DNA from 4 places in the Pseudoalteromonas sp. bablab_jr011 genome. Region 1 is predicted to be linked to each of the others. Evidence: predicted binding sites of a transcription regulator. Region 1 holds the regulator's gene; each other region holds the start of a gene.
What was found. Region 1 encodes sigma-54, which starts transcription at its own class of promoters, with help from an activator protein. Its sites were predicted from a motif close to GTTGGCACGNNNNTNGNNT; they were not measured.
Positions count from the first base shown of each region.

Region 2: the regulator sigma-54 is predicted to act here: its motif matches at 1,132-1,150, upstream of JIG41_RS16795 (EF-hand domain-containing protein).
Region 3: the regulator sigma-54 is predicted to act here: its motif matches at 4,311-4,329, upstream of JIG41_RS09790 (diacylglycerol kinase family protein).
Region 4: the regulator sigma-54 is predicted to act here: its motif matches at 4,631-4,649, upstream of JIG41_RS20640 (TorF family putative porin).

Region 1 is NZ_JACDWU010000326.1:10,583-18,685, reverse strand. Features, by position in the region: gene JIG41_RS21755 (HPr family phosphocarrier protein) at 130-402, opposite strand; gene rapZ (RNase adapter RapZ) at 412-1,260, opposite strand; gene ptsN (PTS IIA-like nitrogen regulatory protein PtsN) at 1,261-1,713, opposite strand; gene hpf (ribosome hibernation promoting factor) at 1,717-2,004, opposite strand; gene JIG41_RS21735 (RNA polymerase factor sigma-54) at 2,031-3,527, opposite strand; gene lptB (LPS export ABC transporter ATP-binding protein) at 3,642-4,367, opposite strand; gene lptA (lipopolysaccharide transport periplasmic protein LptA) at 4,364-4,885, opposite strand; gene lptC (LPS export ABC transporter periplasmic protein LptC) at 4,875-5,429, opposite strand; gene kdsC (3-deoxy-manno-octulosonate-8-phosphatase KdsC) at 5,426-5,977, opposite strand; gene JIG41_RS21710 (KpsF/GutQ family sugar-phosphate isomerase) at 5,980-6,951, opposite strand; gene JIG41_RS21705 (calcium/sodium antiporter) at 6,955-7,923, opposite strand.
Region 2 is NZ_JACDWU010000284.1:59,666-67,768, reverse strand. Features, by position in the region: gene JIG41_RS16810 (EF-hand domain-containing protein) at 1-127, opposite strand, end outside; gene JIG41_RS16805 (calmodulin) at 199-414, opposite strand; gene JIG41_RS16800 (calmodulin) at 561-773, opposite strand; gene JIG41_RS16795 (EF-hand domain-containing protein) at 838-1,050, opposite strand; gene JIG41_RS16790 (flagellar brake protein) at 1,521-2,183, opposite strand; gene JIG41_RS16785 (TrkH family potassium uptake protein) at 2,221-3,672, opposite strand; gene JIG41_RS16780 (YigZ family protein) at 3,770-4,387, opposite strand; gene pepQ (Xaa-Pro dipeptidase) at 4,445-5,767, opposite strand; gene JIG41_RS16770 (transglycosylase SLT domain-containing protein) at 5,865-7,751, opposite strand; gene fadB (fatty acid oxidation complex subunit alpha FadB) at 7,946-8,103, shown strand, end outside.
Region 3 is NZ_JACDWU010000174.1:30,458-38,560, forward strand. Features, by position in the region: gene JIG41_RS09765 (lipopolysaccharide assembly protein LapB) at 1-661, opposite strand, end outside; gene JIG41_RS09770 (Ig-like domain-containing protein) at 705-1,223, opposite strand; gene JIG41_RS09775 (DUF4331 domain-containing protein) at 1,235-2,827, opposite strand; gene JIG41_RS09780 (anti-sigma factor domain-containing protein) at 2,952-3,641, opposite strand; gene JIG41_RS09785 (sigma-70 family RNA polymerase sigma factor) at 3,638-4,168, opposite strand; gene JIG41_RS09790 (diacylglycerol kinase family protein) at 4,511-6,130, shown strand; gene JIG41_RS09795 (VF530 family DNA-binding protein) at 6,131-6,397, opposite strand; gene JIG41_RS09800 (DUF1496 domain-containing protein) at 6,454-6,750, opposite strand; gene JIG41_RS09805 (TIGR02647 family protein) at 6,846-7,076, shown strand; gene JIG41_RS09810 (PKD domain-containing protein) at 7,228-8,103, shown strand, end outside.
Region 4 is NZ_JACDWU010000316.1:38,988-47,090, reverse strand. Features, by position in the region: gene rplN (50S ribosomal protein L14) at 1-70, opposite strand, end outside; gene JIG41_RS20660 (AsmA family protein) at 347-2,290, opposite strand; gene JIG41_RS20655 (hypothetical protein) at 2,515-2,934, shown strand; gene JIG41_RS20650 (helix-turn-helix transcriptional regulator) at 2,943-3,143, shown strand; gene JIG41_RS20645 (hypothetical protein) at 3,293-4,459, shown strand; gene JIG41_RS20640 (TorF family putative porin) at 4,747-5,424, shown strand; gene JIG41_RS20635 (aldo/keto reductase family oxidoreductase) at 5,495-6,388, opposite strand; gene JIG41_RS20630 (YIP1 family protein) at 6,558-7,268, shown strand; gene JIG41_RS20625 (efflux RND transporter periplasmic adaptor subunit) at 7,316-8,103, shown strand, end outside.

The DNA.
Region 1 (8,103 bases):
GCCGCACTGAGATAAATTTACTAAGAAAAATGTATTTTAGAGAAGCGAGCGATATAAAAGTAGGATATTTAACAGGAATTTTAAATACCCAATGCAAGTTTAACGTAAACAGTCAAGGCTTAGCAAATGCTATTCTTGTTCATGAAAGCGTTGTGCAATTAATTCGCCTATTGCATTGAGTGCTGCGTCAGCATCGGGGCCTTCACACACCACACGGACTTCTTTGCCTTGGCTGCTCTCGAGTAACATTAAGGCTAATACACTATCGCCTTCGGCTTCTTTATCGTCTTGGTAAAGGGTTATTTTAGCATCGAATTGCAGTGCAAGTTGTGCTAAAACCGTGGCTGCTCGTGCATGTAAACCTAGCTTATTTTGGATTAAAAAAGTGTCTTCAGCATGCATCGTCGTTGCCTATTGGGTATCTTGCTCGCGGTGGCGTATTTTCACGTTTGCGTGACTTTTCGAAAAGCTCTCACCAATGGTTTGCGCTAAGTAAACTGAGCGATGTTGTCCACCTGTGCAGCCAATCGCAATGGTTAAATAACTGCGATTATTTCGCTCTAGGTGAGGGAGCCATGTTTGTACAAAGGTTTGAATTTGCCATGTAAACTTTTGCACTATGCTGTGACTAGCAAGGTAATCTTTTACTGGTTGGTCTAAGCCTGTCAGTGGTTTTAGATCCGGTTCCCAGTGTGGATTCGGTAAAAAGCGAGCATCAAATACGTAATCAGCTTCTTTTGGAATACCGTGCTTAAAGCCAAACGACATAAAAGTAATAATGAGCTTTTTGTCTTTTTTACCCAGTATTTTTTCGCGAATAGATTCGGCAAGCTGATGCACGCTGAGATCGGTCGTATCAATCATAAAATCGGCACGGGTGATCAAAACATCCAGTAATCCTTTTTCTTGTTTAATCGCTAAATCAAGCGGCAGCGAGTCAATCGATAATGGGTGTAAGCGGCGTGTTTCAGAGAATCGTTTGATCAGTGTTTGATCATCACTATCTAAATAAAACAACGTAGGTTTTGCAAAGCCCGGTAAATACTCAAGAATATCGTTAAATTCTTGCTGTTCTTTCGGCAGGTTACGCACATCGATACTTACAGCAATTTTGTCGTAATTATCTGACACACTGCGTACTAACGAAGGAAGCAGGTTTACAGGAATATTATCAACGCAGTAATAGCCTAAGTCTTCAAGTACTCGTAAAGCGACTGATTTACCTGAACCAGAGCGACCGCTGATAATAATTAATTCCATTTATGCCTCTGATGCAATGACTTTAAACAGATCACTATCTGTTTTAGCACTGCGTAGCTGTTTACAAAATTCTTTGTCTTTAAGTCTATCAGCAATTGTTGATAAGGTCTTTAGATGAAGCTGACAGTCACCATCTGGTACGATGAGTGCGACAAAAATATCCACTGGACGATTATCAATTGCATCAAAATTTATAGGTGACTCACTCACAATTACAAATGCGTGTGGCTGATCTGCACCGCTCATACGACCATGTGGAATCGCAATACCTCGGCCAATACCCGTGCTGCCCAATTTTTCTCTGTTCAATAGGGCATTGAGTATATCTTGCTGAGATAAATGAGGGAGCTGCTCATGAGCCAGTTCGCTGATAAATTCGAGAATTCTTTTTTTGCTATTAAAAAGGACCGCAGCTTTGCTGCAGTCCTGGTTAGTAAGTGAACTAAGTTTCATAATTTAGTGTCGAGCTAATTTCTCTTTGTGTTTAATTACTTGACGATCAAGTTTATCGATTAACGAGTCGATGGCTGCATACATATCTTGGTGTTCAGTAGAGGCAAATAACTCGCCTCCGTTTACATGTAAAGTTGCTTCTGCTTTTTGGCTTAGTTTTTCTACATCTAGAATGACATGAACATTATTAATGTGGTCAAAATGCCTTTCTAGTTTCGCAAACTTGGTGTTTACATAGTCTCTTAATGAATCTGTGATTTCTACATGACGACCAGTTAAATTTAGTTGCATAAGCATTTTCCTTCTATGTAAAACGTCTAAATCAGACTCTTACGCTGATTCGACGGAGGTATTGCTAGAGACTCTCGATATTTTGCTATTGTCCGTCTAGCTACTTTAATTCCTTGCTCAGCCAATATATCTGCAATTTTGCTATCACTCAATGGTTTAGCTGTGTTTTCTGCGGCGATTAGCTTTTTGATTAAAGCGCGAATTGCCGTAGATGAACACTCACCCCCATTTTCAGTGCTTACATGGCTGGAGAAGAAATATTTCAACTCAAAAATTCCCCGCGGGGTATGCATGTATTTTTGTGTTGTTACTCGCGAAATTGTTGATTCATGCATTTCGACCATTTCTGCGACATCATTTAATACCATGGGTTTCATGGCCTCAGGACCATGTTCAAAGAAAGCCTGTTGTTGTTGAACAATACAGTTAGTCACTTTTAATAACGTGTCATTACGGCTTTCTAAGCTTTTAATAAACCATTTTGCTTCTTGTAAATGAGAGCGAATAAATTGGCTATCACTGCTTGATTTTACAGAACGTGACATCGCCGCATAGTGGCTATTCACTCTGATTTTCGGCATGCAGTCTGGGTTTAGTTCAACTACCCAACGGCCTTTTATTTTTTTTACGGATACATCGGGTATCACGTATTCAGACTCTTCTCTAACAATTGTATCCGCAGGCTTTGGATTTAAGCTGTGGATCAATGTCATGACTTCTTTCAGCTCACTTTCTTTAAGCTTAGTCTTTTTCATCAAAGTGCGATAGTCACGACTCGCTAATAATTCAATATGTTCTGATAACACCATTTTAGTTTCAGCTAAATAGGGGGTGTCAGCATCGAATTGGCGTAATTGAATACACAAACATTCTTGTAAACTACGGGCGCCAATACCGACAGGATCGAATAATTGGATTCTTTTTAAGACAGCTTCGACTTCATCAAGTTCGATTTCTTCTTCATCGTTATTTTGATTGAAGCTTTCAACAATGTCTTCGCAGCTTACGGTTAAAATACCCGAATCATCAATTGCCTCAACAATCGCAACGGCAATCGCTTCGTCTGTTGGGCTGAATGGAGTTAGTTGTAACTGCCACATTAGGTATTCGTGGAGAGTTTCGGTTGATGCGCCTTGGTAAATTGATTCATCTTCAGGCATTGGACCTGAGGAACTTGATGGGGCAGCACTCATGTACTCATCCCACGTAACATCCATTGCTAAGTCGTCACTTACGGTGTCTTTGTTGAGGGCATCACTGCTTTCTTGCTCGTACTCGCTCGCAGCTTCGTCAGCCGACGCGCTTAGTTGGGTATCGTCAGATTCGGCTTTTTGCTCGTTCTTGCCAATACTCTCTTCTGCATAATCTGCTTCTTCAACTTCAAGCAAAGGGTTAGAGTCTAACGCTTCTTGAATTTCTTGCTGGAGATCCAATGTACTGAGCTGCAACAAACGGATAGCCTGTTGCAGTTGTGGAGTCATTGTAAGTTGCTGGCCCATGCGCAGCTGTAATGATTGCCTCATGTATCCCTAACAATCCTTTTTAGTCTTATCAAACAATAGCACGATGCCGTTAACTATTTATTTGATTTATTGTCATTGTTATAAGTCTAGCAGATGCTCTAGTCGGTGGCGTATTTAAAGCCTGAATTGCTCGCCTAGATACACATCGCGTACAGTTTGGTCGGCTAACACATGTTCAGGTGTACCTGATGCAATTAGCTCCCCATGAGAAACAATGTAGGCTTTTTCACAAACATCAAGGGTTTCTCTCACATTGTGGTCAGTAATTAATACACCAATACCACGATTTTTTAAGTGCTCAATAATTTTCTTTATATCTAACACTGAAATAGGATCAACACCAGCAAAAGGCTCATCGAGCAAAATAAATTTAGGGTCAGCGGCCAGTGCGCGTGCTATTTCAACACGACGGCGTTCACCCCCTGACAATGCCATACCTTGGCTGTCACGAATGTGTTGAATGCTAAATTCATCAAGTAAGCTGTTAAGTGTTTCTTCGCGGCCTTGTTTATTGAGATCTTTACGGGTCTCTAAAATGGCCATTAAGTTTTGATAAACAGTCAGTTTTCTAAAAATCGATGATTCTTGTGGCAAATAGCCAATACCTAAGCGAGCGCGGCTGTGCATTGGCAATAAGGTGATGTCGTTATCATCAATGCTTATTTTACCTTTGTCACTGGGCACTAATCCCACAATCATGTAAAAGGTGGTTGTTTTACCTGCGCCATTTGGCCCAAGTAAACCGACAATGCTGCCAGCTTCTACCTCAAGGCCTACATTTTTTACAACTTGGCGACCCTTATAGCTTTTAGCTAATAGCTCTGCTTTTAGTGTGCTCATGGCTGGCCTTCATCGTTCTTTTTGTTATCAACAGGCACTAAAATAGTGTGTACACGATCGGTCGAGTTTTCATCTTTCTCGGCACTTATCAGTTGCTGTTCCATATCGTATGTAATGCTCTTGGCACTGACTTTTTGGCCTGCTTGAGTCACTTGTGCATTGCCAACGAGTGTTAATAAGCGTTTAGCAACATCGTAACGAACTTCTTCAGCACTGGCGCTCATAATAGTGCCGTCAGCTTGTTTTTCTTCAAAGTAAGCGGGCTTTCCTGTGGCAATAATTAATTCAACCGTGCCTTCAACTTCACCTGCATGTGCTTCGAGTCGATCCGCTGTAATACGACGGTTACCATGTATGATCTCGACATTATCTTCGAAGATACCAATGCCATTTTTTAGCTGACCTTCTTGGCGATCAGAGCTAATGCTGATTGGTGTGCCAGCCTGCTCAGCAGCTGCGCCAGAAAACGCAATCAATAAGCTTGGGATCAGGAGTAATTTCTTAAGTTTATTGGTCATAGTATATGGTTCGTGTATGGTTAGTTAACTCAACAATTTCGGCTTTTAAATCGGCTTTTAAACCTTTACCGGTAATTTTTAAATTCGGTCCTGTCAGCGTGACAGGTTGCTTAGAAAACATGGTCATTTTGTCAATGTCGATGTTAATGTTCTCAGCTTTAATATCTTCGATCATGCCATTATGGGTAAGGTTTTTAGCAACTACATCCCCTTCGAATACAAGCTGATCGTTTTCATATAACGTGGCTTCTTTGGCTTTTACTTGCCAAACTTGCTGATCACCGTAAATGGTGAAAATGGGTTGCTCAAAAAAGGTGAACCCGAGCTGTTGATACAGCTCCATTTTAGCAGCGGCCACTTTATGACTGATTTTACCTTGATCATCATAGGCTGTTTGCTTTAATGCGATTGCGGTATAATCAGGTGTAGCGATAATCTCGTCTTCACTGAGCACTGTGTTTGTCGGTTGATTAAAGTACGGATACCATAACCAAACCATGCTACAAACAAAAACAACACTTAGTAAAATACGGGCTATATTCATGCGCTCGTTCCATCGCTAGTTAGCGGTTTGCCATTTTCTAGCATTAATAAATCAGTTAGTTCACGCACAGCTCCAAAGCCACCAGGTAACAGGGTGGTGTAATGAGCCAGTTTTTTGATTAATGGATGAGCATCATTAACAGCAACGGCAAATCCGACTTTTTCCATAACCGGTAAGTCTGGACCATCGTCACCAATATAGGCAATTTGCTCATCTGTTAAGCTAAGTTTATCTTTTAACTCTTGATAAGCAATGAGCTTATTCTCTTGGCCCTGATAAATATGTTGTACCGTAAGGCTAGTCATTCGCTGCTGAACTATTTGTGAATGGCGTCCCGTGATAACGGCCACCTGAAAACCACTATTGATAAGGGCTTTAATGCCGAATCCATCTTTTGTATTGAAAGCTTTAAGCTCTTCGCCTTGATTGCCTAAATAAATACGGCCATCTGAAAAAACACCATCAATATCACAAATAAGCAGTTTTATTTTTTGAGCACGTTGACTCACGTCTGTGCTTACTGGTTGGTAAAGCTCAGCAAATGTCATGCTTAAAGTACTCCTGCTTTTAAAAGGTCTTGCATGTTAAGCGCGCCAATGGGGGTGTTGCTTTTGTCGATTACAATCAAACCATTAATACGTTTACTTTCCATAATATTAAGCGCTTCTGCGGCCAGCATATCAGCGTGTGCAGTTGTGCATGAGCGAGTCATTACTTGGCTAATTGCGGTGCTGTGAATATCAACCCGTTGCTCTAAAATACGACGTAAATCACCATCAGTAAAAAGTCCCGATAGTGTGTTGTCATCACCAACAATTGCAGTCATACCGAGGCCTTTAGCCGACATTTCAATTAATGCATCTTTGATACTTTGCGATTCATTAACAATGGGAGTGGCCTCACCGGCGTGCATAACATCACTAAGACAAAGCAATAAACGTTTTCCTAAGCTTCCGCCTGGGTGAGAAAGTGCAAAATCGTCTGCTGTAAAACCTCTTGCCTCAAGCAGTGCTACAGCCATTGCATCGCCCATGACTAGCGTTGCCGTTGTGCTGGCTGTTGGCGCAAGGCCCAGTGGGCACGCTTCTTTGCTTACTTTAATACACACATGTACGTCAGAAAGCGTGGCCATTGTTGAGTCTGGGTTACCTGTTAGCGAAATCATTTTTGCGCCAATGCGCTTAATGACAGGAATAATACTGACAACTTCGCTCGTTTCCCCTGAATTTGAAATGCACATAACCACGTCATCACGGGTAATCATACCAAGGTCACCGTGGCTTGCTTCACCTGGGTGAACAAAAAATGCAGGTGTTCCTGTGCTGGCGAGTGTGGCAGCAATTTTATTACCTACGTGGCCTGACTTGCCCATGCCAATAACGATAATTCGCCCAGTACATTGGAACATTAATTGACAGGCATTATTGAAATGCTGGTCAATGTATTGATCAATTTCTTTTAATGCTTGCGCTTCAATTTCGAGTACGCGCTTGCCTTGCGCGATAAAGCTATGTTGCGTCATTGATTATCCTATTTGGCTGAAAATATAGCCTTGATATGCAATAAATGCGACTAACAAAAAGCCACCTTCAATTCTATTGATACGACGTGCACCTTTTAAGTTCAATGACATGGCAATTAACACAATGGTGGCCGCTATCATAATAAGTGCATCGCGGTTAGCGGCTGATGGGTCGATAACCGATGGATTAATAATACCTGCCAGTGGCAGTACAGCCAGCAAATTAAAAATATTTGAGCCAATAATGTTGCCCAGTGCTAAATCGTCTTCATTTTTTAAGACACCTGCAATACAGGCAGCAAGCTCAGGTAAACTGGTACCAATAGCAATAATTGTTAAACCAATAACCAGATCAGAAAGACCAAAATATTTGGCAATATCAACCGCCGAACCCACTAGAAAGTGTGAGCTAATTGGTAGCAAAATCATGCCGACCACAAGCCATAATACTGCCGAACGCGTGCTGACATTATCGGGCACATCTTCACAGGCTTCACTAACAAAAGGGTCATCTTGATTTTTTGCTCGCAATGAAATGATCACTAATCCGGCAATAAATACGGCAAAAGCAAGTATTAAAGCAATCCCTTCGGCGAATGAAAAATAGTTGTCTGAAAATACATACCACGCGCCAATCGATACGATTAACACAAGTGGCATTTCGCGTTTTAGCGTCATTGAAGAAACAGACAGAGGACGTAATAGGGCCGTGACTCCCAGTACAAGCAGAATGTTGGTAATATTAGAGCCAATAGCGTTTCCGACAGCGGTATCTGTTTTGTTTGCAAGTGCTGCAGATGCCGACACCATCATTTCAGGTGCTGATGACCCCATAGCCACAACCGTTAAACCGATAATTAGGGTGGGGATCCCCATATTTTTTGCCAGCGCGGCTGCCCCATAAACAAAACGATCGGCACTCCAAACGAGTGCTGCAAAACCAATAATTAAAATGACAAAAGAAGTCACCATTGTGATACGCCAATATTACTTAAACAGATGACTGCAAATAGTAACAAAACCGAACCTGAAAGTATAAGTAAAAGAATGAGCTGGCAATGATTAAGGGCGGTGTTGTTACAATCTTAATTTAAGCGGGGGTTAAGCCATACGTTATTAGTCTTAGATTCATTTGATAGTAAATATTACAAA
Region 2 (8,103 bases), on a different contig from region 1:
ATGCTTCTTCTTTGCTGATCACGCCATCGCCGTTGGTATCAAATGTAGAAAAACTGACGCCCTGAGCAAACGCTGCTGATGACGTTGCTAATGCTAAAATAGCCAATGTTGTATTGATGTGTTTCATAATAACTGCCTCAAAATTTGAAAAGAGTGAAGTCCGTTTCTGAGATCCCTGTTTAGTGGAAATTGGCTTTGTTACTCGGCCGCTGAAAACTCTGTTTCAGTCAGTACGCCATCACCATCGACATCCAGTGTTTTAAATTGTGACATGATTTTTGCGTCGACTGATGCTTCACTTTTGCTTATCACGCCATCGCCATCTACATCCAATGTATCAAAGTCAGTGGCAGCAAAAACAGCTGAAGAAGATGCAAGTGCAATTAGGGCTAGTGTTTTATTTACTGTCTTCATAATCATATTCCTTCAATATTTAACTAAAAAAGTGTTAGCTGATCACACGCTCCTGGTTGTTCTTTGTCATGGATTCCCTTATCCATTTAGGCTGTCTTTGGCAGCTCAGAACTAATCAGCTAGATAACTTGGCTTGCTTAATTTCATTAAGCTTTTGAAAACTCTTGTTTTGATAACTCACCGTTACCGTCAGTGTCTAATTCGCTAAACTTACTCATTAGCTCTGCATCGACGGATGCTTCGCTTTGGCTAATAACGCCATTGCCATCAACGTCTAGCGTTTCGAAATCGCTCATCGCAAATGCGGCTGATGAAGAGATAAGTGCCACAAGGGCTAATGTTTTATATACTGTGTTCATAATGTAATCCTTCAAATAGTAGCTTTAAGTAAGAAGTCCTTTTCAATGTGTCCTTACACTGAAATTATGCTTTCGCGAACTCTTCTTTTGATAGTTCGCCATTACCATCGGTATCAAGCTCTTTAAACTGGCTCATTAACGGTGAGCTTACAGATGCTTCGCTTTTACTGATTGCTCCATCGCCATCGACATCTAGCGTTTCAAAATCCACCGCTGCAAATGCAGTTGATGAAGCGACAAGGGCAATAAGTGCACATGTTTTGTGTAACGTTTTCATAATCACTATTCCTTCAATGTTGTCTAAACTGCGATAGAGGACTAATTCCTAAATCAACTTTCTCTGTGTTCGCTTTAACTATTTCAACTTCAATGCCAAAGTTTAAAAAACGCTATAAATCATGAGGTTAAGTTTTTTTTTTAGTAAATTAGGGGAAAACTGGCTGTTATTTTGTTGCTTTTTAGCAACAAGCAATGAGGTGAGAAAATTTTTTATCTATTAATCAATAAGTTAAAAAAGCAAAAACAGAGACATCTGCCGTTTTTTGTCACTAAAACAGAGAAAATATTGCGTGTGGGGGCTAAACCGTAGATGAATGGCAACACGCCTCAAAAAAAATAAAAATATTTTTAACGCTTAATCATCTGATTTAAATGGGTTTTATATATTTATATCGATTATTTTTGATTAATTTTTAGAGAAAAAGTGAAAAACAGTCATTTTGTTGCAAAATGGCGAATCAATGCTCGTTAACTCGTTATCTCTAATACCGAAAGGTCTATGAGGTGCTCTTTCATAAAGACGTTCATTTCATTTTCACTGGTATTGAGCTGCACACCCAACTGATAGCCCGACTCTCGTTTGCGGACTCTGCATACCTTGCCTGTAAATTCACGTTTACTGAGCACCACCTGACACGCTTGTGCTTTCAAATGACTAAGGTCGGCCTCGCTGTTAATCTCAAATTGCACACCGGCAAGTGAAATGTCTTTAATTACGCCTTCATATACCTGTTCATCTATAACAAGCTTGGCGGGAAACAAAGTGGGGATCCGCGCTTCGCTGCGCAAGCTAAAGAGTTGTACTTGTTGGGGAAAATGTAAAAATATCAATCGACAAGGGTGTGAAGCAACGGCTTTTATCTGCTGACGAAATGCAATAACCTGCCCACCCCCGCTTTCTAAAACAGCCCGAACAATCACCATAATCCCCTCTTTGATAAAGTCACCCGCATTCGGCAAACGTTTTGCAGGGGGATAGTTAAGTATGATGTACTGCTCGTTAAGTAAACCAATAAATTCAATTTTGACACGCTTACTTTCTGTCGCAGTTATTATTTCAACATCGACCACACTCCCTGCGGGTATATAGGTTAGTTTTTCTAAATTAAGTTGCTGCTGCGTTTTTGGCATTGTTTCTCTACTCCTTGAAAAATAACCAAATAAAACCTTAACCGCGCCAGAATGTTGGGGTAAATAAAACTAATAAAGTGAATATTTCAAGACGACCAAACACCATCGCGATTGTTAACAACCACTTTGCCGTATCAGATATCGCGCCATAATGCGCCGCGACTTCACCCAAACCTGGGCCTAAGTTGTTTAAACACGCCGCCGTCGCTGAAAAAGCACTTATATTGTCCATGCCTGTGCCCATTAAGGCCAGCATGATAATAACAAAAACCAGTGCATAAGCAGAAAAGAACCCCCAAACGGCTTCGACCACTTTATCGGGGAGCGCTTTACGACCGAGCTTTATAGAGTATATAGCCCGCGGGTGAACTAAGCGGTTTAATTCACGTATCCCTTGCAAGTACAGAAGGAAAACCCTTACAACTTTCATACCGCCGCCCGTCGAGCCCGCACAGCCGCCGATAAAGCTCGAAAAAATAAGTAAGATAGGTAAGAACAATGGCCAAGCAGAAAAATTATCTGTCGCAAAGCCCGCGGTAGTACTCATAGAGACAGCTTGAAACATTGCTTGATCGAGCGTTTCATCACCATCTGCATAAATATTATTAGAAGAGAGTACCGTAAAACAAATAATCACTAGCGCTAACTGAATAAGTAAAAACACTTTAAATTCAGGGTCGCGCAAGTAAACACGAATACTGCGCGAGGAGACCGCAGCGTAGTGCAACGAAAAGTTAATCGCCGCAATCAGCAAAAACACCACACAAATAAAGTTTATTAATGGGCTGTCAAATTGCCCCATAGACGCATCGTATGTAGAGAATCCCCCAATTGCGATGGTTGAGAAAGCATGACAAATCGCATCAAACCAATCCATACCCGCTCCCCAATAGGCAAGCGTACATGCGATGGTCAGCGACACATAAATGTACCAAAGGTGTTTGGCGGTATCGGCAATCCGCGGGGTCATTTTCGAGTCTTTAACAGGCCCTGGAGTTTCAGCACGGTATAACTGCATACCACCAACACCTAGCATCGGTAATACAGCGACGGCCAATACAATGATCCCCATACCACCTAGCCACTGCAGTTGTTGACGATAAAAAAGCACTGATTTGGGTAAGTATTCAATCCCCGTTAAAACGGTTGCTCCTGTGGTAGTCAGCCCCGAGAAGGCCTCAAATACCGAGTCAGCGAGAGATAGGTTTGGTTCCTGTAAGAACACTAAAGGCACAGCGGCAAAGCTGCCAAGTACCAGCCAGAACAACACCACAATTAAAAAGCCTTCGCGGGCTTTTAAATCACCATGCTCATGACGGTTTGGGTAATATGCAGCTAAACCAATAACAACGCTAAAAATAAACGCAAGAACGAACGGCACACCCCCACCGTCTTTATAAATTAAAGACACCAGTGCCGGTGGGACCATCGTGATACTAAATAACGCCACCAGCTGGCCGAGAATTTTTATTATGGTACGAAATTGCATCTAGGCGTATCGCTTTCTTATTAAATGATTTAGCTAATACAGTTTATTGTCTTACAGGCTTAATTGTAAGTAAACGCTATGTATTTATTTTCCTTACTCATCCTTTTCCCATTTTTAGCTCAACGGCGCCATGAGTAAGTTCGTGTACATCAGTGATTGCCTGCTCTGCTTGGCGGCTATCAATGGTAATGTGCCAAGTAATGTTCTCGGCAAATTGCTTGTCTATTTTTAACACCTGATATTGGCTTTTTAATAACTGCTCGATTGCACCTTGTGCGCTATAGTCACTTTGCCCTATAAGTTCAACACTCGGTACTTTAGTCACAGTTTTTAGCTCGCGCATAGCGTTATTTAAACTGCCACCGTATGCACGCACAAGTCCCCCCGTACCAAGCTTAATTCCTCCAAAGTAGCGTGTTACTACCGCAGTAATTTCACCGATACCTGAACCTGTCAGCACATTAAGCATGGGTTTGCCCGCCGTACCATTGGGCTCACCATCATCCGAAAAGCCATAAACATGACTCCCGCCAGGGTTTCCAGCAACATGTGCCCAGCAGTTATGACGCGCGTCACTGTATTTATCTTGTATTTCTTTAATAAACGCTTTTGCACACGCGAGATCAGGAGTGTGCGCAATGTGCACTATAAATGTACTTTTCTTTATTTCTTCTTGATAAAAAACCGGTTCGGCCGGGTATTGATATTCAGGCATATTGTTTTATCTAAAAAAATGGGGCCATGTGGCCCCTATACTCTATTTTGCTCGCCGTTAATCTAAGTGTAGATCACGGGTCATATTTTCGAGACTGTCTTCATGAACGATAATATTATCTTCAATTCGGATACCGCCAAATGGCTTAAATTCTTCAACTTTTTCCCAGTTAATAAACTGTTTATTATCGGTTTGAGCAAGGTCGCCCAATAATGAATCGATGAAGTATAAACCAGGCTCAATCGTAAATACTTGGTTCTTCTCAATTAAACGTGTGCAACGAAGGAATGGATGACCTTCAGGCGGAGCTTGGTGCGTCCCTGATTCGTCAGCCATAAAACCACCCATATCATGAACTTGTAAGCCAAGGTGATGACCCAATCCATGAGGGAAAAACGTTGAAGTAATACCGCGTTCAACAATGTCAGCGGCTGGTAATTTTACAATATTAAAATCACTCAGTACTTGCGCGACACGTTGGTGACACTCTAAATGTAACTCGCCGTATAAGAGACCGGGTTTCAATGCCTTACCTAAGGCAATTTGATGCTCAGTCATAACCTGAATGAGATCGCTAAACTCACCTGACTTTTTAAAATCATAGGTACGAGTAATATCCGCAGCATAACCGTTAAAGTTTGCACCTGCATCAATTAAAAATGAGTGATGTGTATGAGGCGCAGTTGGCTCGAAATGCGTGTAATGTAAAATGGCGCAATTTTCATTCAGTGCAACGATATTTCCGTAAGGCATCTCGTTTTCACTTTGGCGTGTAGCCATTAGATAAGCGTGCTGAATATCAAACTCAGAACCACCATTAAAGAACGTATCACGCGCCGCTTTATGACCCTCTACAGCGATACGGTTCGCTTGGCGAAGACACTCAAGTTCGTACTGCGTTTTATAAGCTCGATGGAAATGTAAGTAGTTCATCACTGGCTCAGGATTCATAATGCTGAAACCCAGCGCTTGTGCGACCTCTAAGTACTCACCGATATATGCATAATTTGCTTTATCATAAGGGAGTAGTTTTTCAACCTGATCAGGTTGTACTAAAAGCTCAATATCAAAATACTCAGCCCAAAAATCACGCGGCTCATCAGGCACTTTATGCCAAAAATCCACTGGACGATAAAAAATTAGCTTCGGCTTAGATGCACCGTCGACGACAATCCAACAATGCGGATTATCAATAACAGGTAACCAAGCTTTAAATTGCGGATTCACTTTAAACGGATAATACATGTCATCTAAGAACTGACGCTTAGCTTGGCCTGAGTGAATTACGAGCCCTTCTAAACCCTCACGTTCTGTAATAGTACGAATACGCTGTTGCAAGGTTGCAATATGTTCGGCATATAACACCGCTAATTTATCCATAGTAAACCCATCTCTAGTAAATTTAACTTACTTGCAGTCTATCATAGTCGGCCATAACCCCCAACTGAGGGGGGATGAGCCTCGTTTGTATTTTAATTTAGCCACCCATTTTCATATCGAGAATGGGCGCAAGTACATTACCATCTCGACCAAGGCGGGTGTGATATACCTGCCTGTAAGCGAACACATTTTTAACGTAGTTACGTGTTTCAGTGAAGGGGATCAGTTCAATCCACAACTCAGCAGGCATTGCTTGCTCTGGTAGCCAGCGCTTAATGCGATGATAGCCAGCATTGTAAGAGGCCGTCGCTAAAATTTCATTACCATGATTTTTTTTCTTCAAATACTTCAGGTATTCACTACCAAGACGAATATTAGTACGAGGCTGATAAAGTACACTACGTGACACCGTGCTTTTATTCATATATTTGGCTGTGCTAGGTAATAACTGCATTAAGCCATGAGCATTCGCATGTGAACGAGCATCTGGCGCAAACGAGCTTTCACGACGAGAAATGGCAATACTCCATGCAACATCGATATGACTACGGTTACTGTAGTTTTCGAACAAGTTTCGAAACGCGAACGGAAAACGTAAATCAACGTAATCCCATTCTTTAATTTGTGCCAAGGTATAAATAGTGCTGTCGTACCAATCAAGATCTGCTGCAAGCATTGATGCTGCCAGTTTTTCTTCTTTGGTTGAGGTATCGGTTAAATAATTCCATTCGCGGCGAGCTGCTGTAAAACGATCTAATTCGTACAAAGCACGGGCACGCTTAAAGCCTGGCGCATTCGCAACCTCAAGCTTGAGTTTATCGCTAATATTCAGCTCTTTATTATTTAAACTAACAGGTATACCTAATCGCGCAGACGCAAGAAAACCATAGTAATCACGCTCTTTGGCCACCGTTTGCCAAATTTGTCGCGCGCGCTCTACTTCACCACGCTGATTCAAGCTATAAGCTAACCAGTATTGCTGCCCTAGCGTTAAATTTTCTTTGCCGGTAAAAAAAGCCACAATGCCAGACCAATCTTGTAGCTCAAGCATGTTTGCTAATTGCCACTGCATAAGCTTGCTAGTTTGGCGGTCTTTCGGCACCTTATTTAGCCAAAAGCGAGCTTCTTTGTGACCACTAGATGCTAAAGATAGTGCAAAATTGTAATACACATCAGCCTTTTGCTCGTCAGTGTAGGAGAACATTTTTTCAATCTTTTCCCACGCTCTAAGCGCGAGTTCTTTGTCGCGCCACACCAAACGTCTTACGCCATACAACGCAATTTGCCCTTCTTTGGCTGATTTTTTCTTATAGCGGTAAAGTCCAGCAGACGCGCTCGGGTCTTTGCGAACTTTTAAATATAAGTCAGCTAAATATTGCTCATGTTCGGGTAATAAGGTTTTTAAATAAGGCAATAAACTCGACGTACCGCCTTCTGCGGCCAGTGTGACTCGTTGCCATACGCGATCAGGAGTTTGGTACCCCTTTTTCTTCCACTGCGAAAATAAGCTATCGCACTCTTTAGGTTGCGATTTACCGACCACCCATAAGTCGCTTACTTGATTCATGATGGCATTTTCAGGTGCCCCTAAATCTAATTGAAAGCTTAAATAGGGACACGTCAGCTCATTATTGCTGGTTTCACGATAATTACGAATATACGCCGCTTTTTTATTCTGCTTCTTTAGGTATTCAAGCCACGCTTTTCGAACAGGCCATTCAAGTGGCGTATTTTGATAGACGTTTAAATAGTTTTCGATTTCAGTTTGGTGTTGCAGACTTGGGTTACGCTGCCAATAGGCTTTTTCGACATAAGGTTTTAAGGGATGATCAAGCTCCCCTGTCACCTTTTTCATGTCTTCATAGTCACCGTACCGCGCCTTTTTTTCAGCTTTTAAAAAAGCGTCATGTTTATCGTTGGCACCAGCTGCAAAAAAAGGAAAAAGTAATGCGGCAGCCGTCCAACCAAGAAATTGTTTTTTCATGATGGCCTTTAACAAAAATTAAAGAATTAATAATAAAAACTTCCCCTACACCTTAGCAGCAAACCAGCTATATTTTAACCAATCGCGATAAAGCGCAGTAAATTTTTCGTTGCATTTTTATTTTAAAGCAAGCACACTGATTGAAATGCAAACTCATCGTACCAGTCTTAGTTAATAAACTAGGGAGAATAATAATGTTATATAAAAGCGATTCATTTGAAGTTGCTTTCATCAAGGACAACATCGCCGAGTTTAAGTTTTGTGCTGATGGCTCAGTAAACAAACTTTCTCAGCAAACCTTGCAAGATTGCGCTTCGGCATTAAAAGAATTAGCAGCAAACTCAGATATCAA
Region 3 (8,103 bases), on a different contig from region 1:
CATCAGCCCATAACACCACCAAACTCACTGGTGAGTTTTTTAAATTCACAGTCGCAAGATAATCAATTGTTTGCTCAGGCTTATTTAATCTAAAAGCCATCTCGGCAAGTACATGGCGGGTATTTAGACTCATCGTCTCTTTGCGAGCGATCTTTTTTAATGCCTGAAAACGTTCTTCAAGCTTACCCATTTGACTTTGTGCATCTAAACTACATGTGGTCACAGTTTCAATACTTGCATGACCAATTAAGTTTAAGCACTCAGACTTTGCGTCGTCGAACTTACCTTGCACCATTAATATGTTTGCTGTTAATAATGCGGCATTCACATGATGAGGACTTAGCTCTTTTACTCTGGCTAAAAAGGCTAAAGCCTCGTCAAATTGATGCTCGCGTTGCAGTACACGCGCGTAATAATAAAGAATTTCGGGATCGTGGCTTGTATTGACTTGCTGTTCTAAGTAACGTTTTAGGAGCCCTTGCTTACTTTCTGTTTGGCCCGCGTATTGTGTTTGTTCAAATAACGTTGCAAGCTCTTGAAGTGTCAGGGTAGCAGCAAGAGGGGTACTTGATGTGGCAATAAAGTCGTTATCGTTTGGAATGTAAGGTTCTGCGTGAGCGAATGTGTTTACAAAAATAAACGACCAGATTAAATGTTTCATTGTTGCTCCTTATAAAAGCCATCCATGGCCAAATTTCTAAACCTTAGTTTCCAGTAACTAAATCATCAAAGTTTGCTTCAGCACCGGTGTTTAAGAACACACGACCATTGAGGCGTAATGGTTCGTCAGAAGCAGCTTGATTAAATGCAGCACGGCCAATAGCAGCAAAATCAACCTGTAATGCTTCAATGGTAATACTGACAGTGGCAGTTACTTGGCTGTTTACACCGTCACTGACAGCAAATTCGAAGCTATCAGCGCCGGTGGTCTCGGCATTAGGGGTATAGGTATAGCTGCCATCACTTTGCACAACCACACTGCCTAATGTGGGCTCTGATACAAGACTGTAAGTAAGAGCATCACCTTCAGGGTCAGAGCCCTCTAGCATGTCTTCAATAACAACCTCTGTTTGCGTTGTTACCATTGCATCAGTTGCACTGGGTGCCTTGTTAACAGGAACAGGCTTCATATCATCTTTGTCATCATTATCACTGTCATTACAGCCTGCAAGAACACCAGCCATAATCATCAGTGTGATTGTAGAGCGTTTTAAATTACGCATCGTAGCTCTCCTTATTTAGAACCAGCAATTGGAGTCGCAAGGTATGGGAAGCTCGCATCCATCATGGTTGCATCTAAAGGGGCACCATCTGTGAACGGTACATTACCTACACTCGCATCGTCTGATGTACATAAGCCTAAGTCGGTGTCAGTGCCATTTACTGGGATTGGGTAACACAAGCGGCCCATTACGACACGCAGTGCAATATCAACCACGTCATCACCTGGACGGCGACCATTAGGGAAACCTGCAAGGTCATCGCCCGCAACACCAAATGCTGATTGTTCAGTTTGCGGTGTTGCCGCAATCGCTGTATTTAGACGCAGCATTTCAGACGGTGTGACTGTGGCTAGTTGGTTTACACCTGGGAAGCCAGTTGAAAATGCAGTGACTAAATCATTACGAGGGAAATTAGTCGGCGCGAGTGTTTCAATATTTGTGCCTAAGGTACTGTTCACGGCATCTTTAAATAAGATGTTAAGCAGCTCAGGCAGTGATGGATGCGTTACATAATCAGCAAATTGACCATCGTCAGCAGGTGCAGAGGTAGAGAAGGTGTCTTTGTCTTTTAAGCCAATAACAAGTTCATTAACCAGTGGGCTACCCAAACGTGATACTTGAGTTAATGCGCCACCGTTAACCGCTGTTTTAGCAAATGACGCATTTGGATTTAAAATACGCGCTTGCGGAAGACTTGCTGTTGTCCAGCTACCAATCGTGCCATTACCTTCACCTGTCACACAGGCTTTAGGTACTTCAACAGCAATGACTGTCACATTTTTCATTGCTAGGTCGTCATTATCAGCTGATTGTGTGATGCCACCAGGAAAACCACCGCCATCACCAGCACCCGGAGCACTATCACCTTCGACAGGGACATAATTTACAAGGTCAAAAGTTTTACCTAGGTTAACAACAAATGGGTCTTTACGTTGACCTACAAACACTTTACCCATACCGTCGCAGCCTGGGATTGCCACGCTGTAAATGTACTGGTCAGCGTATTCTTTGTAAGCACTCATTGAAGAGAATGTTTTGTTACCAATGTAATCAAGCGGTTTGTAAAATTCATTACTGCTATTCATTGAATTGGTTAGCATTGTTTTAGAGCCAGTACGTTGTGGGCCTTTTACAATGCTCACTGTATATGACTCGCTAAAGTTAACCGCTGCATTATTACCGGCCGCTACACCGCCGACATTCTTTAATGGCACTGCAACCGTGCGTTGATTGCCTTCTGGGCCGACTGTTAAAGCAACACCCATGTTGTCATTAGGTAACATGCTTTTGAAATTAAAAGCAAAGGTCATATCTTCTACAGCATCGCCGTCATTATCAATATGAATGCTGTAGGTTGCATCTGGGTCCATTGCAAAATAATTTGGACCGCCGTAAGCATCTTGAAGTGGAATATAGTTTGCGATGAACGTGACATAATCGCCACGGCCTTCTTCGTAACTATTAAACGCGTAAAAGTCTGTTGAGTCTAATGTTGGGAAGCGTGTAATGTTCGGTGCTTCTCGGTGACTAGATGCCTCTGTAGGCAAGCTGAACAGGGTACTACATACTACAATAGCAATTAGAGATGGAGTTACGTTCTTCATGACTTTTTCCTTAGTTTTTAAATTAAGTCATAGTGAAATACGGGCGAAGAATTTAATTGGATGCAATAATTTGAAAATTTTTTAACAAAAATGCAAAAAGCCGTGCAATGCACGGCTTTTAGATTTAAAGAATAACCAATTCGGTGGTGTATAAGACCTCGGTTGGGGAGCCATTAGGCGATCCTCCCAAGGGTTCTAAGCTAACAGCCAGGAGTGCAATGTCATTCGCATTAAATTGGGCATTTTTAGGTAGCTCAATTCGGCCTGACTTGGGCAGTAGACCTAAGGATATGGGCGCTTCTTGCCCTTTTAAAATCATCCATAACTCATAATCTTTGTCTGTGCGTGGTATAAGTGCTGTCGATGCTTTAATTGCAAGGCTGTCGTCTTGGACATCAATAAACCAAAGTGCAGATTCGGCTTGATTCTTAAAAAGTGCAATTTGTTGCGCTTGCGATGTAACCGACTCATGAGGCTGCCAAATAATAAGCGCAAGGACAATACTCGCAGCGGTGGCAATAAGCGACCATGCTTGTAGTATCGTTGAGCGTGGCTTTTTGGTTTTTAATTGCAAAGGCACAACGTTGGGGTCGATACGACTGGCAATTTTTTCCCATACGGCTTCATCGGGTGGCACAGACTCAATTGAACTTGCTAAGTTATTGAGATGTTGCTCCCACATCCATGTTGCTTCTCTTGCACGGGTAGAGGTTAACATTAAACGAGCAAAACGGTCGCGAGCGGGGCCTCTTAATGTCCCAAGAACATACTCGGCTGCTAACATATCAATAAGTGTTTGGTTTTCATAATTCATAACGTTAGGCACCTTTGTAGTTGTTGTAACCCACGTCTGATCCAGCTTTTAACTGTGCCAAGAGGGGATGCAATGTGATCAACAAGCTCGTGATGAGTCAACCCTTTATAATAAGCCAAGTGAATTACTTGTCTTTGCTGTGGATCAAGTTGTTCGATACAGTCGACCAACTTTGAATCATCTTCGTAAGCAACTTGAATAGACGTTAAATCTTCTTGTTCTTGCTCATCAGTTAAGCTCTGTTCTTTACGCACTTTGTGGTGGCGTAATAAATCGAGGCAACGGTATCTGACTATGCTTATCATCCATGACATAACTGCCCCTTTTGATACTTGATAGTCACTGGCATTGTGCCAAATTTTTACAAAGGCATCTTGCAATACTTCTTCAGCCTGAGCCCGATTACCCAGCATTTTTAAGCTAATGGCAAATAACTTAGCGCTAGTTGATTTGTACAAACTTGCGAAGGCATTTTTGTCACCTTTCGCTGTTGCACTCAGTAACGCTAATAGTTGATCGTTGTCCATAAAGTTCCTGTTTTTCTTGTTGTATAGAAGTAACGGTTTACTCACCGGTTTAGATGCACGAAACATTATTTTTAGAAAAAAGGATGTGAAATCAATGTTAACCCACCTCTTTTCTATTAATTAGGTTAGCAGGGATGTGCTTATTGGCAAATTTATAGGTTTCAAGTTATTCATAATGTGTAAGTTATTCATATGTTATTGAAAAAATGTCCTAAACTTATTTATATATAAATAGTAAATCTGCTAAGTTATTGATTTAAGGTATATCAAAAGGCGTGGTGTACTTTAAACTCTGGAGTGAAACTTGCTATGTATAAATAATTACAATAACAAGGAGTGATTATGTGGGCAGCATCAACCTATTTAGTTTTAGCCGTAGCGTTTATTATTGCTGCGTTGCGTGTAGATACGGTGTACTTTGCGCTATTTTTTTATTGGACAGCGCTTTCATTATTATTAGTGAGCGCGGCTTATTTTTTTGATATCGCGCGAATATTCCGTAAACGTGAAAATGGCATTATTCCCATGTATATACGGTGGGCGTTTATTCCATTTTTACTTGGCGCACAACTTTATAACGCGTGGTCTAGAAAACACGATAAAGTGCCGCCACTTCAACAAATAAACGAGCATTTGTTTTTGGCTTGTCGATTATTTCCATCTGACATAGACAGTATGAAAGAAATGGGGATCACAGCCGTTTTAGATGTAACCTGTGAGTTTGATGGCTTAGAATGGTCGTCTACTCAAGAAAATATCCGTTATCTAAATATTCCAGTACTTGATCACAGCGTGCCAACCCGCGCACAATTAAATCAAGCCATTAATTGGATACATCATCAGATTAAAGAAGACAGACGTGTTGTAGTGCATTGTGCATTAGGACGCGGTCGTTCCGTATTTGTTATGGCTGCTTATTTATTGAGTCAAAACAAAGATGCAGATGTGCACACGATACTTGAGCAAATTAAAGAAACACGTGAGACTGCAAATCTTAATAAACGTCAATTACGTCATTTAATAAGACGTCATAAAGCCGGTGATTTATTAATTAAAAATAAAGCTGTACTTATTGCTAACCCTGTATCGGGCACGAAATTATGGGAATCTAAAAATAAACAAATTACCGCCCGATTATCACAGTACTACGATTTAACAGTACACACGACAACGGCCGAAATTAGTGGCATTGATTTAGCAAAAGAGGCCATTAAATCACAGCCCGATGTAATCATTGCATGTGGGGGAGATGGCACTGTGACAGAGGTTGCAAGTGTGTTGGTTGATACCCCCTGTAAATTAGGGATCATTCCATTAGGTACAGCAAATGCGTTAGCGCATGTTTTAATGGGCATTCGGTCAAAAATAATTCCTGTCGAACAAGCCTGTGAGCTCATTATTGAAGGGCAGGCGAGTCGTATTGATACTGCACTGTGTAATGGCGAACGTATGCTATTGCTTGTAGGGATAGGTTTTGAGCAAAAGATGATAGAAAAAGCGCATCGTGATGCAAAAAATGAATCGGGGCAATTGGCCTATTTACAAGGTTTTTGGCACGCGCTCGGCGAGCATGAAGCTCAAGATTACACCGTAAAACTTGATAACAATGAACCGCAGTCAATTCATACCACAAGCCTGATTATCGCCAACGCAGCACCGTTCACCACCCTGCTAGCGCAATCAGCAGGGCAGCCTGATCATAAAGATGGGTTACTAGATGTTAATTGGCTTACCCCAAGTGCAGACTCGAAAGCCAGTACCTTGAGTATTGCTGAGTTGGTTTTTTCAAGCATTACTCAGACAAGTTTTGCAATTAACAGCCATCACACAAATGCTAAGCGTGTCTGTGTTACGGCAGAAAATGAATTAAGCTATGTAATTGATGGCGAGGTGAAAACAGCTGAGGAAATCGTTGTAGAAATATCACCGAAATCGCTTTCGGTGATAATGGCAGAAGAATAATTATTTTTTAATGCTTTTCCACTGGAAAGTTGCCATATCGTCCTCTTGGGTATTGAAAAACGTATCGACATAAAGTTGCTCTACTTTTTCACGTGCCCAAGGCGTTTTACGTAAAAATTTTAAACTTGATTTTACACTGGGATCATTTTGAAAGCAGCGAATATCGACATGCGCAGCGAGGCCTTCCCAGCCAAATTTTTCTTGTAGCTTAGTGACGATATCGGCAAGTTTTACGCCATGCAAAGGATTATTAGGTTGATTATCCATACTAAATCTTAGGTTACTTATTACCGCGCAATAGTAACCTATCTCGTCACTAGATGCTAATTGACACGAATTGTTTTCGCCTGCTTAGGGTAAATAATATCGCCGTTTTCATTCAATCGATACCACATGAGATCACTATTAGACAGATGGTCTGTTTTTGTAGCGCATATAAGCATGCTGTTCGCTACAGCAATAATCGCACCCTCGGTATAGCGTTTATTTTCATACCAGCATACCTTTGCGTTGGTTAATGCACTGTCACCATCTAGCACCACTAACGGAGTGTCTTTCGCTGTTGCTATATGAGAAAACACTAAAAAAAATAATAAAAAGATTGAGATACGTGTAAGCAAATTTCACCCCGCAGTAGCAGTTTTTAATATCTTCACTAAGCTTAAGTCTATATGCTATAAAAACACAATGATGGAAATAATAAAAAGGTGAACATATGCAATTTGATAAAAATATGATTGACGAATTAACACTCCTCGCTAAATTCCCGCGAAATTCAAAAATGCAAGGTATTAAGATTCATTCTGATGCAGATTCTTCACTGATTGATGCAGCGAAGCGCTTATACGATAAAGGAATTACTGATAGCAGCGATGGAGGCTACCTAACCGATTTAGGTCTTGATTTAATAGAACATGTTACATTGATCCACTCGGCTTTAAAATAGCCACAACTGCTTAGATAAGCCTAAATCCGCCCACATTTAGCCAGTTTATTATTAGTTTTTTGCTAATAGTTAACTGGCAAATTCACTAAACCATACTATCATTCAGTTTTCATTCATTTAAATTCATTTTATTTAAATAAAGGGACTCGTGATGAAAACGAATAAACTCAAACTTGCACTTCTAAGCAGTACAATTACTTTATTATTAGCTGGCTGTGGTTCGGACAATGATGAAAATGAACCTGAAGTCGTCGACACTCCCCCCGTCATTCAACTTGATAGCACTGCGAGTGTAAAAGAGGGTGAAAGCACAGAATTATCAGCAACGGTTACCGATGATAACGCGAGTATTAGCTACAACTGGGTACAAGATTCAGGCCCGAATATTACGCTAACGGGAGCAGACACAAACTCTATCAGCTTTATTGCGCCAGCACTTGATAACGACACAGAAGCTATGTTTACGCTTACGGCTACAGACTCAGCAGGCCAAGCTACATCAAAATCAATTACGGTGAGTTTGTTGAATAATGTTGCCCCTAAGGTCTCTGCAGACTTTGGCTCTGCACAAGAAAAGTCGATGGCGACACTCTCAGTAAATGCGACTGATGACGATGGCAGTATTAGCAGTTATAACTGGAAGCAAACAGCAGGGCCCACAGTTACGTTGAGCAGTGCGACTGAACAACAAGTGTCATTTACTTTACCAAGTGTTGCCGAAGATACCGAGCTTAAATTCAAAGTAACAGTTACAGATGATTCAGGCGATAGTACTGAATTAGAACAAAGTTTCACTATAGCGAGTATCGATAACACGTATACCTTAGCGGGTTCAATTACGGGTGATAAGTTTAGTAATGCGACCGTTAATGCAACTTTACTCGGTACTAATTACACACAAATGAGTGATGCTAACGGTGATTTTACGTTTACGTTTACTGTTGACGATGATGAAACGAATCTGTTTAGTCGTATTAATGCTATATCTGCGACTAATTCGAGTCTTGAATACAGTGCATTTGTTTCC
Region 4 (8,103 bases), on a different contig from region 1:
CTTTAATACACTGCACTTTGCGAGCGCCGCTGTTATCAGCAACGTCCAGCTGAGTTTGCATTTGGATCATGTTAATGACCTCCGGTGTAGATATTACAACACGTCTTAATTTTGTTTAAAATCAAGACATTTCGGTTAAATTCCACTCAAAAAACACACGAGTTGTCTCTTAAGGGCGGGCAATTGTATCAGCAATAGCAATGAAGTGGTAGGTTATTTTTTAATTAATTTATAATAAAGGGTCGCTATATCAAGGTGGGCTTACAACCGTTTACTGGTTTGTTATTGATTATAAAACAAACAGGGCGCCGATGCGCCCTGCTTTAAGGATTAAATTAAATTTTTATTAATTTCCAAATAAGCCTTTAAGCTTATCTTTTATTTTATCTTTCGCTTTTTCTTTCACTTCTTCTTTGGCCGCATCACTCACATCGAGGCTATAACCCACATCATGGAATGGGCCTTTAATACGCAGTGGAATTTTAAAGCCTGTGCTGTCATCTGTGGTACCTTGCCCTTCAATTGAATCAACGATGCCTGTCACGAGACGATAATCAACGTTGGTCATCGGTAAATCCACCTTACCAGCCCCCGAAATACGAATAAGCGGGCTTAATAATGACAAGTCACGGTTTTCACCCACCCCATTAGTGAAATTAAAGCTGCCTGTTAACGCTGAGAAATCTGTTTGCTCAGAGTTATCGAAGCCTGTATCGAGACCTTCTGATACGGCCCCCAAGTTACCTTTGATTAGCTCTTTTGCTTTACGGACCATTTCAGCAATGTTTGCGCCTTTAACTGCCCCATCTGCAAATTCAAATGCTAATTTACCATTCAACGCATTAATAAAGCTTTTCTGGCTTTGACCCGTTGTCGTTAAATTCCAGTTTAATGAACCTTTACCCATTAACTTATCAAAACCTGCTGCGTCAGTTAATAATGGCTGCGCATCGATTTTATCTAAAGCGAAGTTAGTTGAGATTGCATAAGGAGCTTGCTTTGCATTGAGTGTAATAACACCTTTACCATTGCCCTCATAAGCAACAAATTTGTCTAGGCTTACTTTCGCTACAGCATTTTTAAGGTTTACAGTGAATTGGTTCTCACCGAGTGTGATCTTCTTGGCTTTTAGACCACTTGAGCGAACAACTACACTCGCATCCAAGGCATTTAAACCACTTAAATCAATTTTAGTATCATCCCATACGATAGGCTGAGCGGGTGCATCTTCTGCAGGTAAAGGTTGTGCCTCTTTTGCAACGCCTTCTGGAAGGTACGGATTTAAGTCGAGCATGCCTAAATCAATATCCGCATTGACCGCTAAGCGATTACCAAGGTTAATGTCGCTTTTACCTTTGATTTGTAATTCATCTAATGTTGCCAAAAGCTCTGTTAGTTTGAATTTGTCACCTTGTAGATGCATGGCCCCTTTAACATTAAAGGCATTAAAAGCATTGTCTTTGGCATTTAAGTCCACACCTTGCCAATTAGCAATATTTTTAACCGAATCACCACTGATAGACAATTGACCTTGTACATCTTGACCCATTTCAGCAATCGCACCTTTAAAAGTCATATCTACCAAACGTGAATCAACCTCTGTACTGACATTAAAAGTCGCTCCTTCAATCACTTTCACGGGTGTATCAAGGGTTACATCAAGTTCAAAGCGCTCACCCATATAGGTAATCCCGCCTTTGAGCTCTAATGTTTTACGCAGTGATGGGAGTAAAATAGCTAGCTCTAAGTCACTGATCTGCTGTTTTGCGCCTGTTTTACCATCTAGATACGTGAAGGTTCCACCATAAATTGCCACTTCACCTAACTGAATATCAAAGTTATCAGGCAAATTTACAGCTCCTGAGCTCTTTTGTTGCTCAGTCTCTGGTTGTTCGGCTACGCCATCAAACAGCTGCCAGTTAGCTTTGCCATTTTTATCAGTTTCTAACAAAATTGTTGGCTCGTTGATAACGAACTTATCAAGTTTAAACTCACCACCGAAAAGCGACATCCAGGGAATATGAATGGCCAACTGTTGCATGCTTGCCATGTCTTTTTGTGAACCCGTTTGCATATTAGCAAAATGCACATCATTCAGTTCAAGCTTCAACGAAGGGAAAACCGACAGTTTTTTATCACCGTTAATGGTGAGGCTTCGACCCGTCGTTTGTTCAACTTGCTGCGAGACTTTGTTAAAGATTGCATCAGTTGGAATAAGAAACGGTGCGGCGATTACTAAGGCAATTAGTAATACGAATATGACACCAATAATCTTTAGTAAGGTTTTCATAATCATCCTTAAAAATGGGCAAACATTGTTCATATCATAGCGGGTGTTAAGCCGAAAATCATTGCTAAACAAATAAAAAGGCTATTCAGCAAGCTTAGGTAGACAAATATGAATCGTCGCTGAAATATTTTGAAACCTTTAGGTTACATTAAATAGTTGACTAGATGATACCCAAAGGTTACATTGATACCTAGAGGTTACAACTAAAATTAAAAGGAAGATTTATGTCAAAGCAAGATATCCAAACGGAAGAGAAATTTATGAGCCAAAATGCATGGTTTTCAATGTTTATGGGGATCACTCTACTCATTATCAGTGTTTACCCTGCGCTTAATCAAACATCGGCCCCCTTGTTGTTTTTAGGCAGTGCTGCTTTTCTGGGATCATTCTGTATGTTTGTGATAAGAGGTGGATTTACATGGAAAATGAAATATCGCCTTACTTATAAAGATGAGTTTTTAAATACGATTGACACCATTGCCTATAAACATGTTGTACTTGGTTTACTCTTTAGTATGGGTGCGGTGTATTTATTGTCTGATGAGTTAGCTTTAGATGTTTCTCATAGCATGATGGCTACCTTTTACCTGGCTGAAATGAGTTTAATATATGGCATCTCAATTCTTTGGCAAAGTAGAGACTAGGAGCAATAGTGCAAAATCATATTGCAAAATATCGCAAAGCCGCAGGGCTTTCGCAACAAGAGCTAGCCGATGCTATCGCTGTTTCACGTAAAACAATTAGTACGGTCGAAACGTCTCGCTTTACGCCTTCAGTGATCATTGCATTAAAGATAGCCCGGCAGTTTAATACAACTGTCGAGCAATTATTTTCACTAGACGAAGCAGATTAACGCCTTTAAATGCAATCTTGTGCAGATTTAACTTATCAAGATTGCATCCCCTGTATTCTTCGGTATGATGCACGCCCCTGTTGCTGTTAGCTTATTTAAGCTAAAATAAAGTGACTAAAAAATATATCAAACTGGAGAGTCTACAAGGCATGAAGAAACTGCTTATTTCACCGTCAAAAATGGCGCTTAGCGAGCAAGAAAGTCAAATTTATCAAAATATTCTCAAGCAATCTTCAGAGCTTAGCCTCAACCTAATGGCCGTGAAAGTAGACAACCACCCAGAAGACTTCTTAGGTTGGTGCTATGAGCTACTCAGTGCAAGCCGCGATCGTATTAACTATGATTTATTAGAAGATAAGCAGTTACCGACATTAAAAAAACTTCACGACTTACTGATCTCTGCCATTAGCTTCTTGCAATTGAAAACGCTGCGCGTTGCACCTTGGCCTGTTGTTACTGGCTTTATTGAGCAACATAAAGAGCTCATTGCGCTTGATGAGCAATTACGTTTAGCAAACTACATTGGCACAATTAAATCACAAACTTTAAAAGAAATGATTCCAGAAGACCGCTTGGCTTTTGCAGGCAAACACACGGCTTCTCTTGACCCAAGTAGCTATAACTTTGATGTTGAATGGTTTGCTTCAACCAAAAGCGCCAAAGGGTTCCATCAAATGTTGAGCGACCTGCCTGCGGCTTTTGACGAAGCCCTAGCGCACATTCCCCTAGAAGGCGATGTGACACAAGAACACTATCAACATTTTATGGTTGCTTACTTTATGGCCTTTACAGGCAGCGAAGAGAAACCAACGCTTGCGCCTGCAACACGCTTATTAGCAATGCGCCGCCCAGATGTATTTACGCCTATTACAAATAGTAAGCTTGATGCGCTTTGTGCTTCGTTGGGAGTTCCTAAATTAAACAACCGTGATTTTGAACGTTATTGGCAAGACGTGGTTACTGCAATTCATAGCATGCCTTGGTTTAAAATGGCTGCTGCAGCAAATGATCATGAACAATCACTTATTGAGATAAAAGCGTTACTACCGTGCTTCTTCTATTATGCCGATAACACCACGGCTGATAACTCTAACTACATTAAACTGCTTAGCAAACCGAAGAGCACGGGCAGTTCTGCAGGCAAAAAAACCGTGCGTCGCGGCAAAGAGTCTGCTGAGATTTTAGTAGACCGCGCGCTTGCAAGTGACGATATCCCCGAGCATATAAAAGCAAAACGAGACTCTATCATCAGCGAAGTTGAAAAAGGCCGTAGCGTTGAAGAAACAATCAGCCTAATGCGTGCCATTTTTGGCTAAGTCTCTATCAAACAAGAAAAACCTGGTTGCTTCGCGATTGTGCAACCGGGTTATTTTTTGCACCACAGGTGTGCGCATGAACAATTCAAATAAATCTAAACTTTAAAAAATAACACGCTTAAAAGGCTGTTTTTAAAGCAGTTAAACATAAAATATCCCTTTCAGAATTAACTTGGCACAACCAGTGCTACATCGTATCCAGACAACACATAAAAACTGTCCTCAAATAATAACCAGACTGCAATCTGAAATGGGGCAAATCAACATAACAACAGGATACGAGAAACATGCTAAAACTAAAAAAAACGGTCGTAGCAAGCGCCATTGCGCTATTAACTTTGAGCTCAACATATAGTTATGCAGAAGTAACAGCAAACGCTGCGGCTACTTCAAACTATTTATGGCGTGGTCAAGAGCAAACTGGGGGTGATGCTGCAATTCAGGGCGGTATTGATTACGCAAGTGAATCTGGCTTTTACGCAGGTACTTGGGTATCGAATGCCAGCTGGGCTGACGACATGACTTACGAGCTAGACCTTTATGCAGGTTTTGGCGGTGATATCAATGAAACATTTAGCTACGATGTTGGCTACATTTATTATGCTTACCCTGATGCAGCATCTTATACTGACGCTGACTTTTCAGAGATCTACGGTAGCATCAGCATGGGTAGTTTCACTTTTGGTGCTGCAATCCTTGCTACATCAGCAGCCAGCGGTGACGGTACAGATTTTGGAGATTCTTTATACTTAAATGCTGACTATAGCTTCCCAGTTGGCAGTACCGGTGCAGAAATGGCTCTTCATCTGGGTCATTACTCAGGCGATTTCATTGGTGATGATAATATCATTGACTACGGTGTTTCTGTGTCAAAAGACGGCTTTACATTTGGCGTGTCTGACACAGACATTGATGGCTCTGATGTAAAAGTGTATGTCGCTTACGCAGTTGACTTTACGCTTTAAAAAAGAATGTGTTACTTGCTGCAACACGAAGGGCCGAAAGGCCCTTTTCTCGTTAAAGCGCACTTTAAAATTATGGCACACTGTGGCCTGTAGAGCCTTGCCAAATACGATACCATTGCTCACGATTCATCGTGAATTCTTTCGCTGCGACGGCTGATTTAACCCGGGCAATGTTGCCTGTACCCAATACTACCGATGGCAAACTTGGGTGCATGAGTAACCAAGTATACACAACTTGATCGATAGAGCTGGCTCCAATTTCGTTGCCAACTTGCTCCAACACCGCACGCAAACGCACTGCTTTTTCATCGTCATTTGAAAATAAACGCCCGCCCGCTAAAGGTGACCAAAGCATGGGTTTAATATCAAGTAATTGGCATTGATCCAAAGTCCCATCATCAAGCGCTTTCATCTCATAAGGCGAAAACTCTATTTGATTCGTGACTAAATCAAAGTCTAAACGGGACTGCAGTAAGCTGAGTTGTGACGGCGTGAAGTTTGAAACACCAAAGTCAATAACATCACCATTTGCTTTTAAAGTATTGAATGCTTCAGCTACTTCATCTGCATTCATTAAATAATCAGGGCGATGGATCAATAACACATCTAATCGGTCGGTATTAAAGTGTTTAAGCGATTGCTGAGCGGATGCGATGATATGTGCTGCACTCGAGTCATAATGATTCGCTTTGCCTTGCAAGCCTAAACTGGGAAATGCGGGTTTAATTCCACATTTAGTGATTATTTTTATTTCATCACGAATACTCGGCTTTAATTGTAACGCTTTACCAAATTCAGCTTCGCAGCCGTATTCACCATAAATATCAGCATGGTCAGTGTGTGTAACCCCTACTTCAATGGCTTGCTCTAAAAAGCTTAAGCATTGCTGTGGTGATATTTGCCAATCTAGCAAGCGCCAAAATCCCAGTACTAATTCATCAATACAACGCACATTGTTATTCACTATATATACCTACTTAATCTTGATTATTCCACCTATCTTACTCTTTAAAGAATAACACAATTTCCCTATTCACAACTGTTAACATATAGTTACAAATCAGACTTCTAATTAATAATAAATCAGGGTATTTTAGTACCTAAAAATAAATGTTACTTAACAAGGAATAATAATGAAATCGTCGAATGCAGTGACAGCACTAGTTGATATTTTTATCAGCCCAAGCAAAGCGTTTAATGGAGTGAAGGAGGCAAAAGGCTGGTCTTTTGTTGCTTTCATATTACTTGCAGGCATGCTCGCGGCAAGTATGCTCGCTTTTTATAACAAAGCAGATCCTCAGTTTTTAATCGATCAGCAAGTCGCTGCAGCCAGTGTTGATGCCACAATTGCTGAGCAAAAAATGATCCGTCAAAGCATGGAGCAAACGCTTGATATGCAGGTATGGTTTGCGCTCTTTGGTGGTATTATTGGCTTAGCTGTTATTAATGCATTGATGGCGGGTTACTACCTATTTGTATCAAAGCAAGATCCAGAGGCTAACTATAGTTACGGTGCGTGGTATGGGTTTGGCGTGTGGACCATGATGCCAATGGTTATTTCAAGCTTGGGTATATTGATCCTCGTTTTAACTGCCAGCAACAACCAGCTTTCACCCACCCTCTTTAATTATGCCTCAATCAATCAATTGCTCATCGGCCTTGAGGTCGGTCATCCTTTTTATACCATGCTTGAAAGCCTAAACATTTTCTCTATCTGGGGCATTGTACTAGCGGCAGTCGGTTTAAAGTGTTGGACTAACTTCAACTTTAATAAAGCACTCCTGTTTGCTGCCCTACCCAGTATCGCGATCTACGGTATTTGGACAGTTATTGCAATCATCTAGCTATCAAATGAGCGGCATTGCCGCTCTTACTCCCACAAGGAAGTAACATGAAAAAAGCCATCATTATTAGCCTTGCTATCACGGCATTTGCAGCATTACTCATATCTAAGCAAATAACAAACAGCAAAAAAGTGCCTGAAATGCATGTAGCAAACGTTGAACAAGGTAGTATTGCTGATTCAATTTTGGCCTCTGGTAATCTGGTATTTAACACCCAAGTACAGTTACGCTCAGAAGTCACTGGGCGGGTTGCGAAGGTATTTGTTGAAGAAGGTGAAAGTGTCACCGAAGGCGATATTTTAATGCGCCTTGATACCACTGCATTTGAATCTGAGGTGGCGCGAAACAAAGCGGTGTTGCGTGCAACCGAGATTGATATTAAACACAGCGAAACACGCCTGAAAAATATTGAGCGACAATTAAGTCGACAAAAAGAGCTCTATGAAGTCGGGCTTGCAGGCCAAGAAGTGTATGAAAACCTACAAAACGCGCGTGATTTAGCCGAAATTGATATTGAAGCGAAACGTGAAGCCTATCATCAAGCACAAGCGTCGTTGCTGATTGCCGAAGACCGTTTAAATAAAAGTGTGTTTCGCGCTCCCATGAGTGGGCTACTCGCTTCTGTCAACATTAAAGAAGGTGAAACCGTGATAGCCGGTACGACAAACATTATTGGTTCAGACCTAATGCTAGTCGCCGACCCCAGTGCAATTTTAGCGGAGTTACGGGTTGATGAAACTGATATTGCTGGCATAAAGTTAAATCAACATGCCGACATTTATGCCGCAGCCTACCCTAATCAACCCTTTACAGGAAAAGTCATAAACATTGGCAC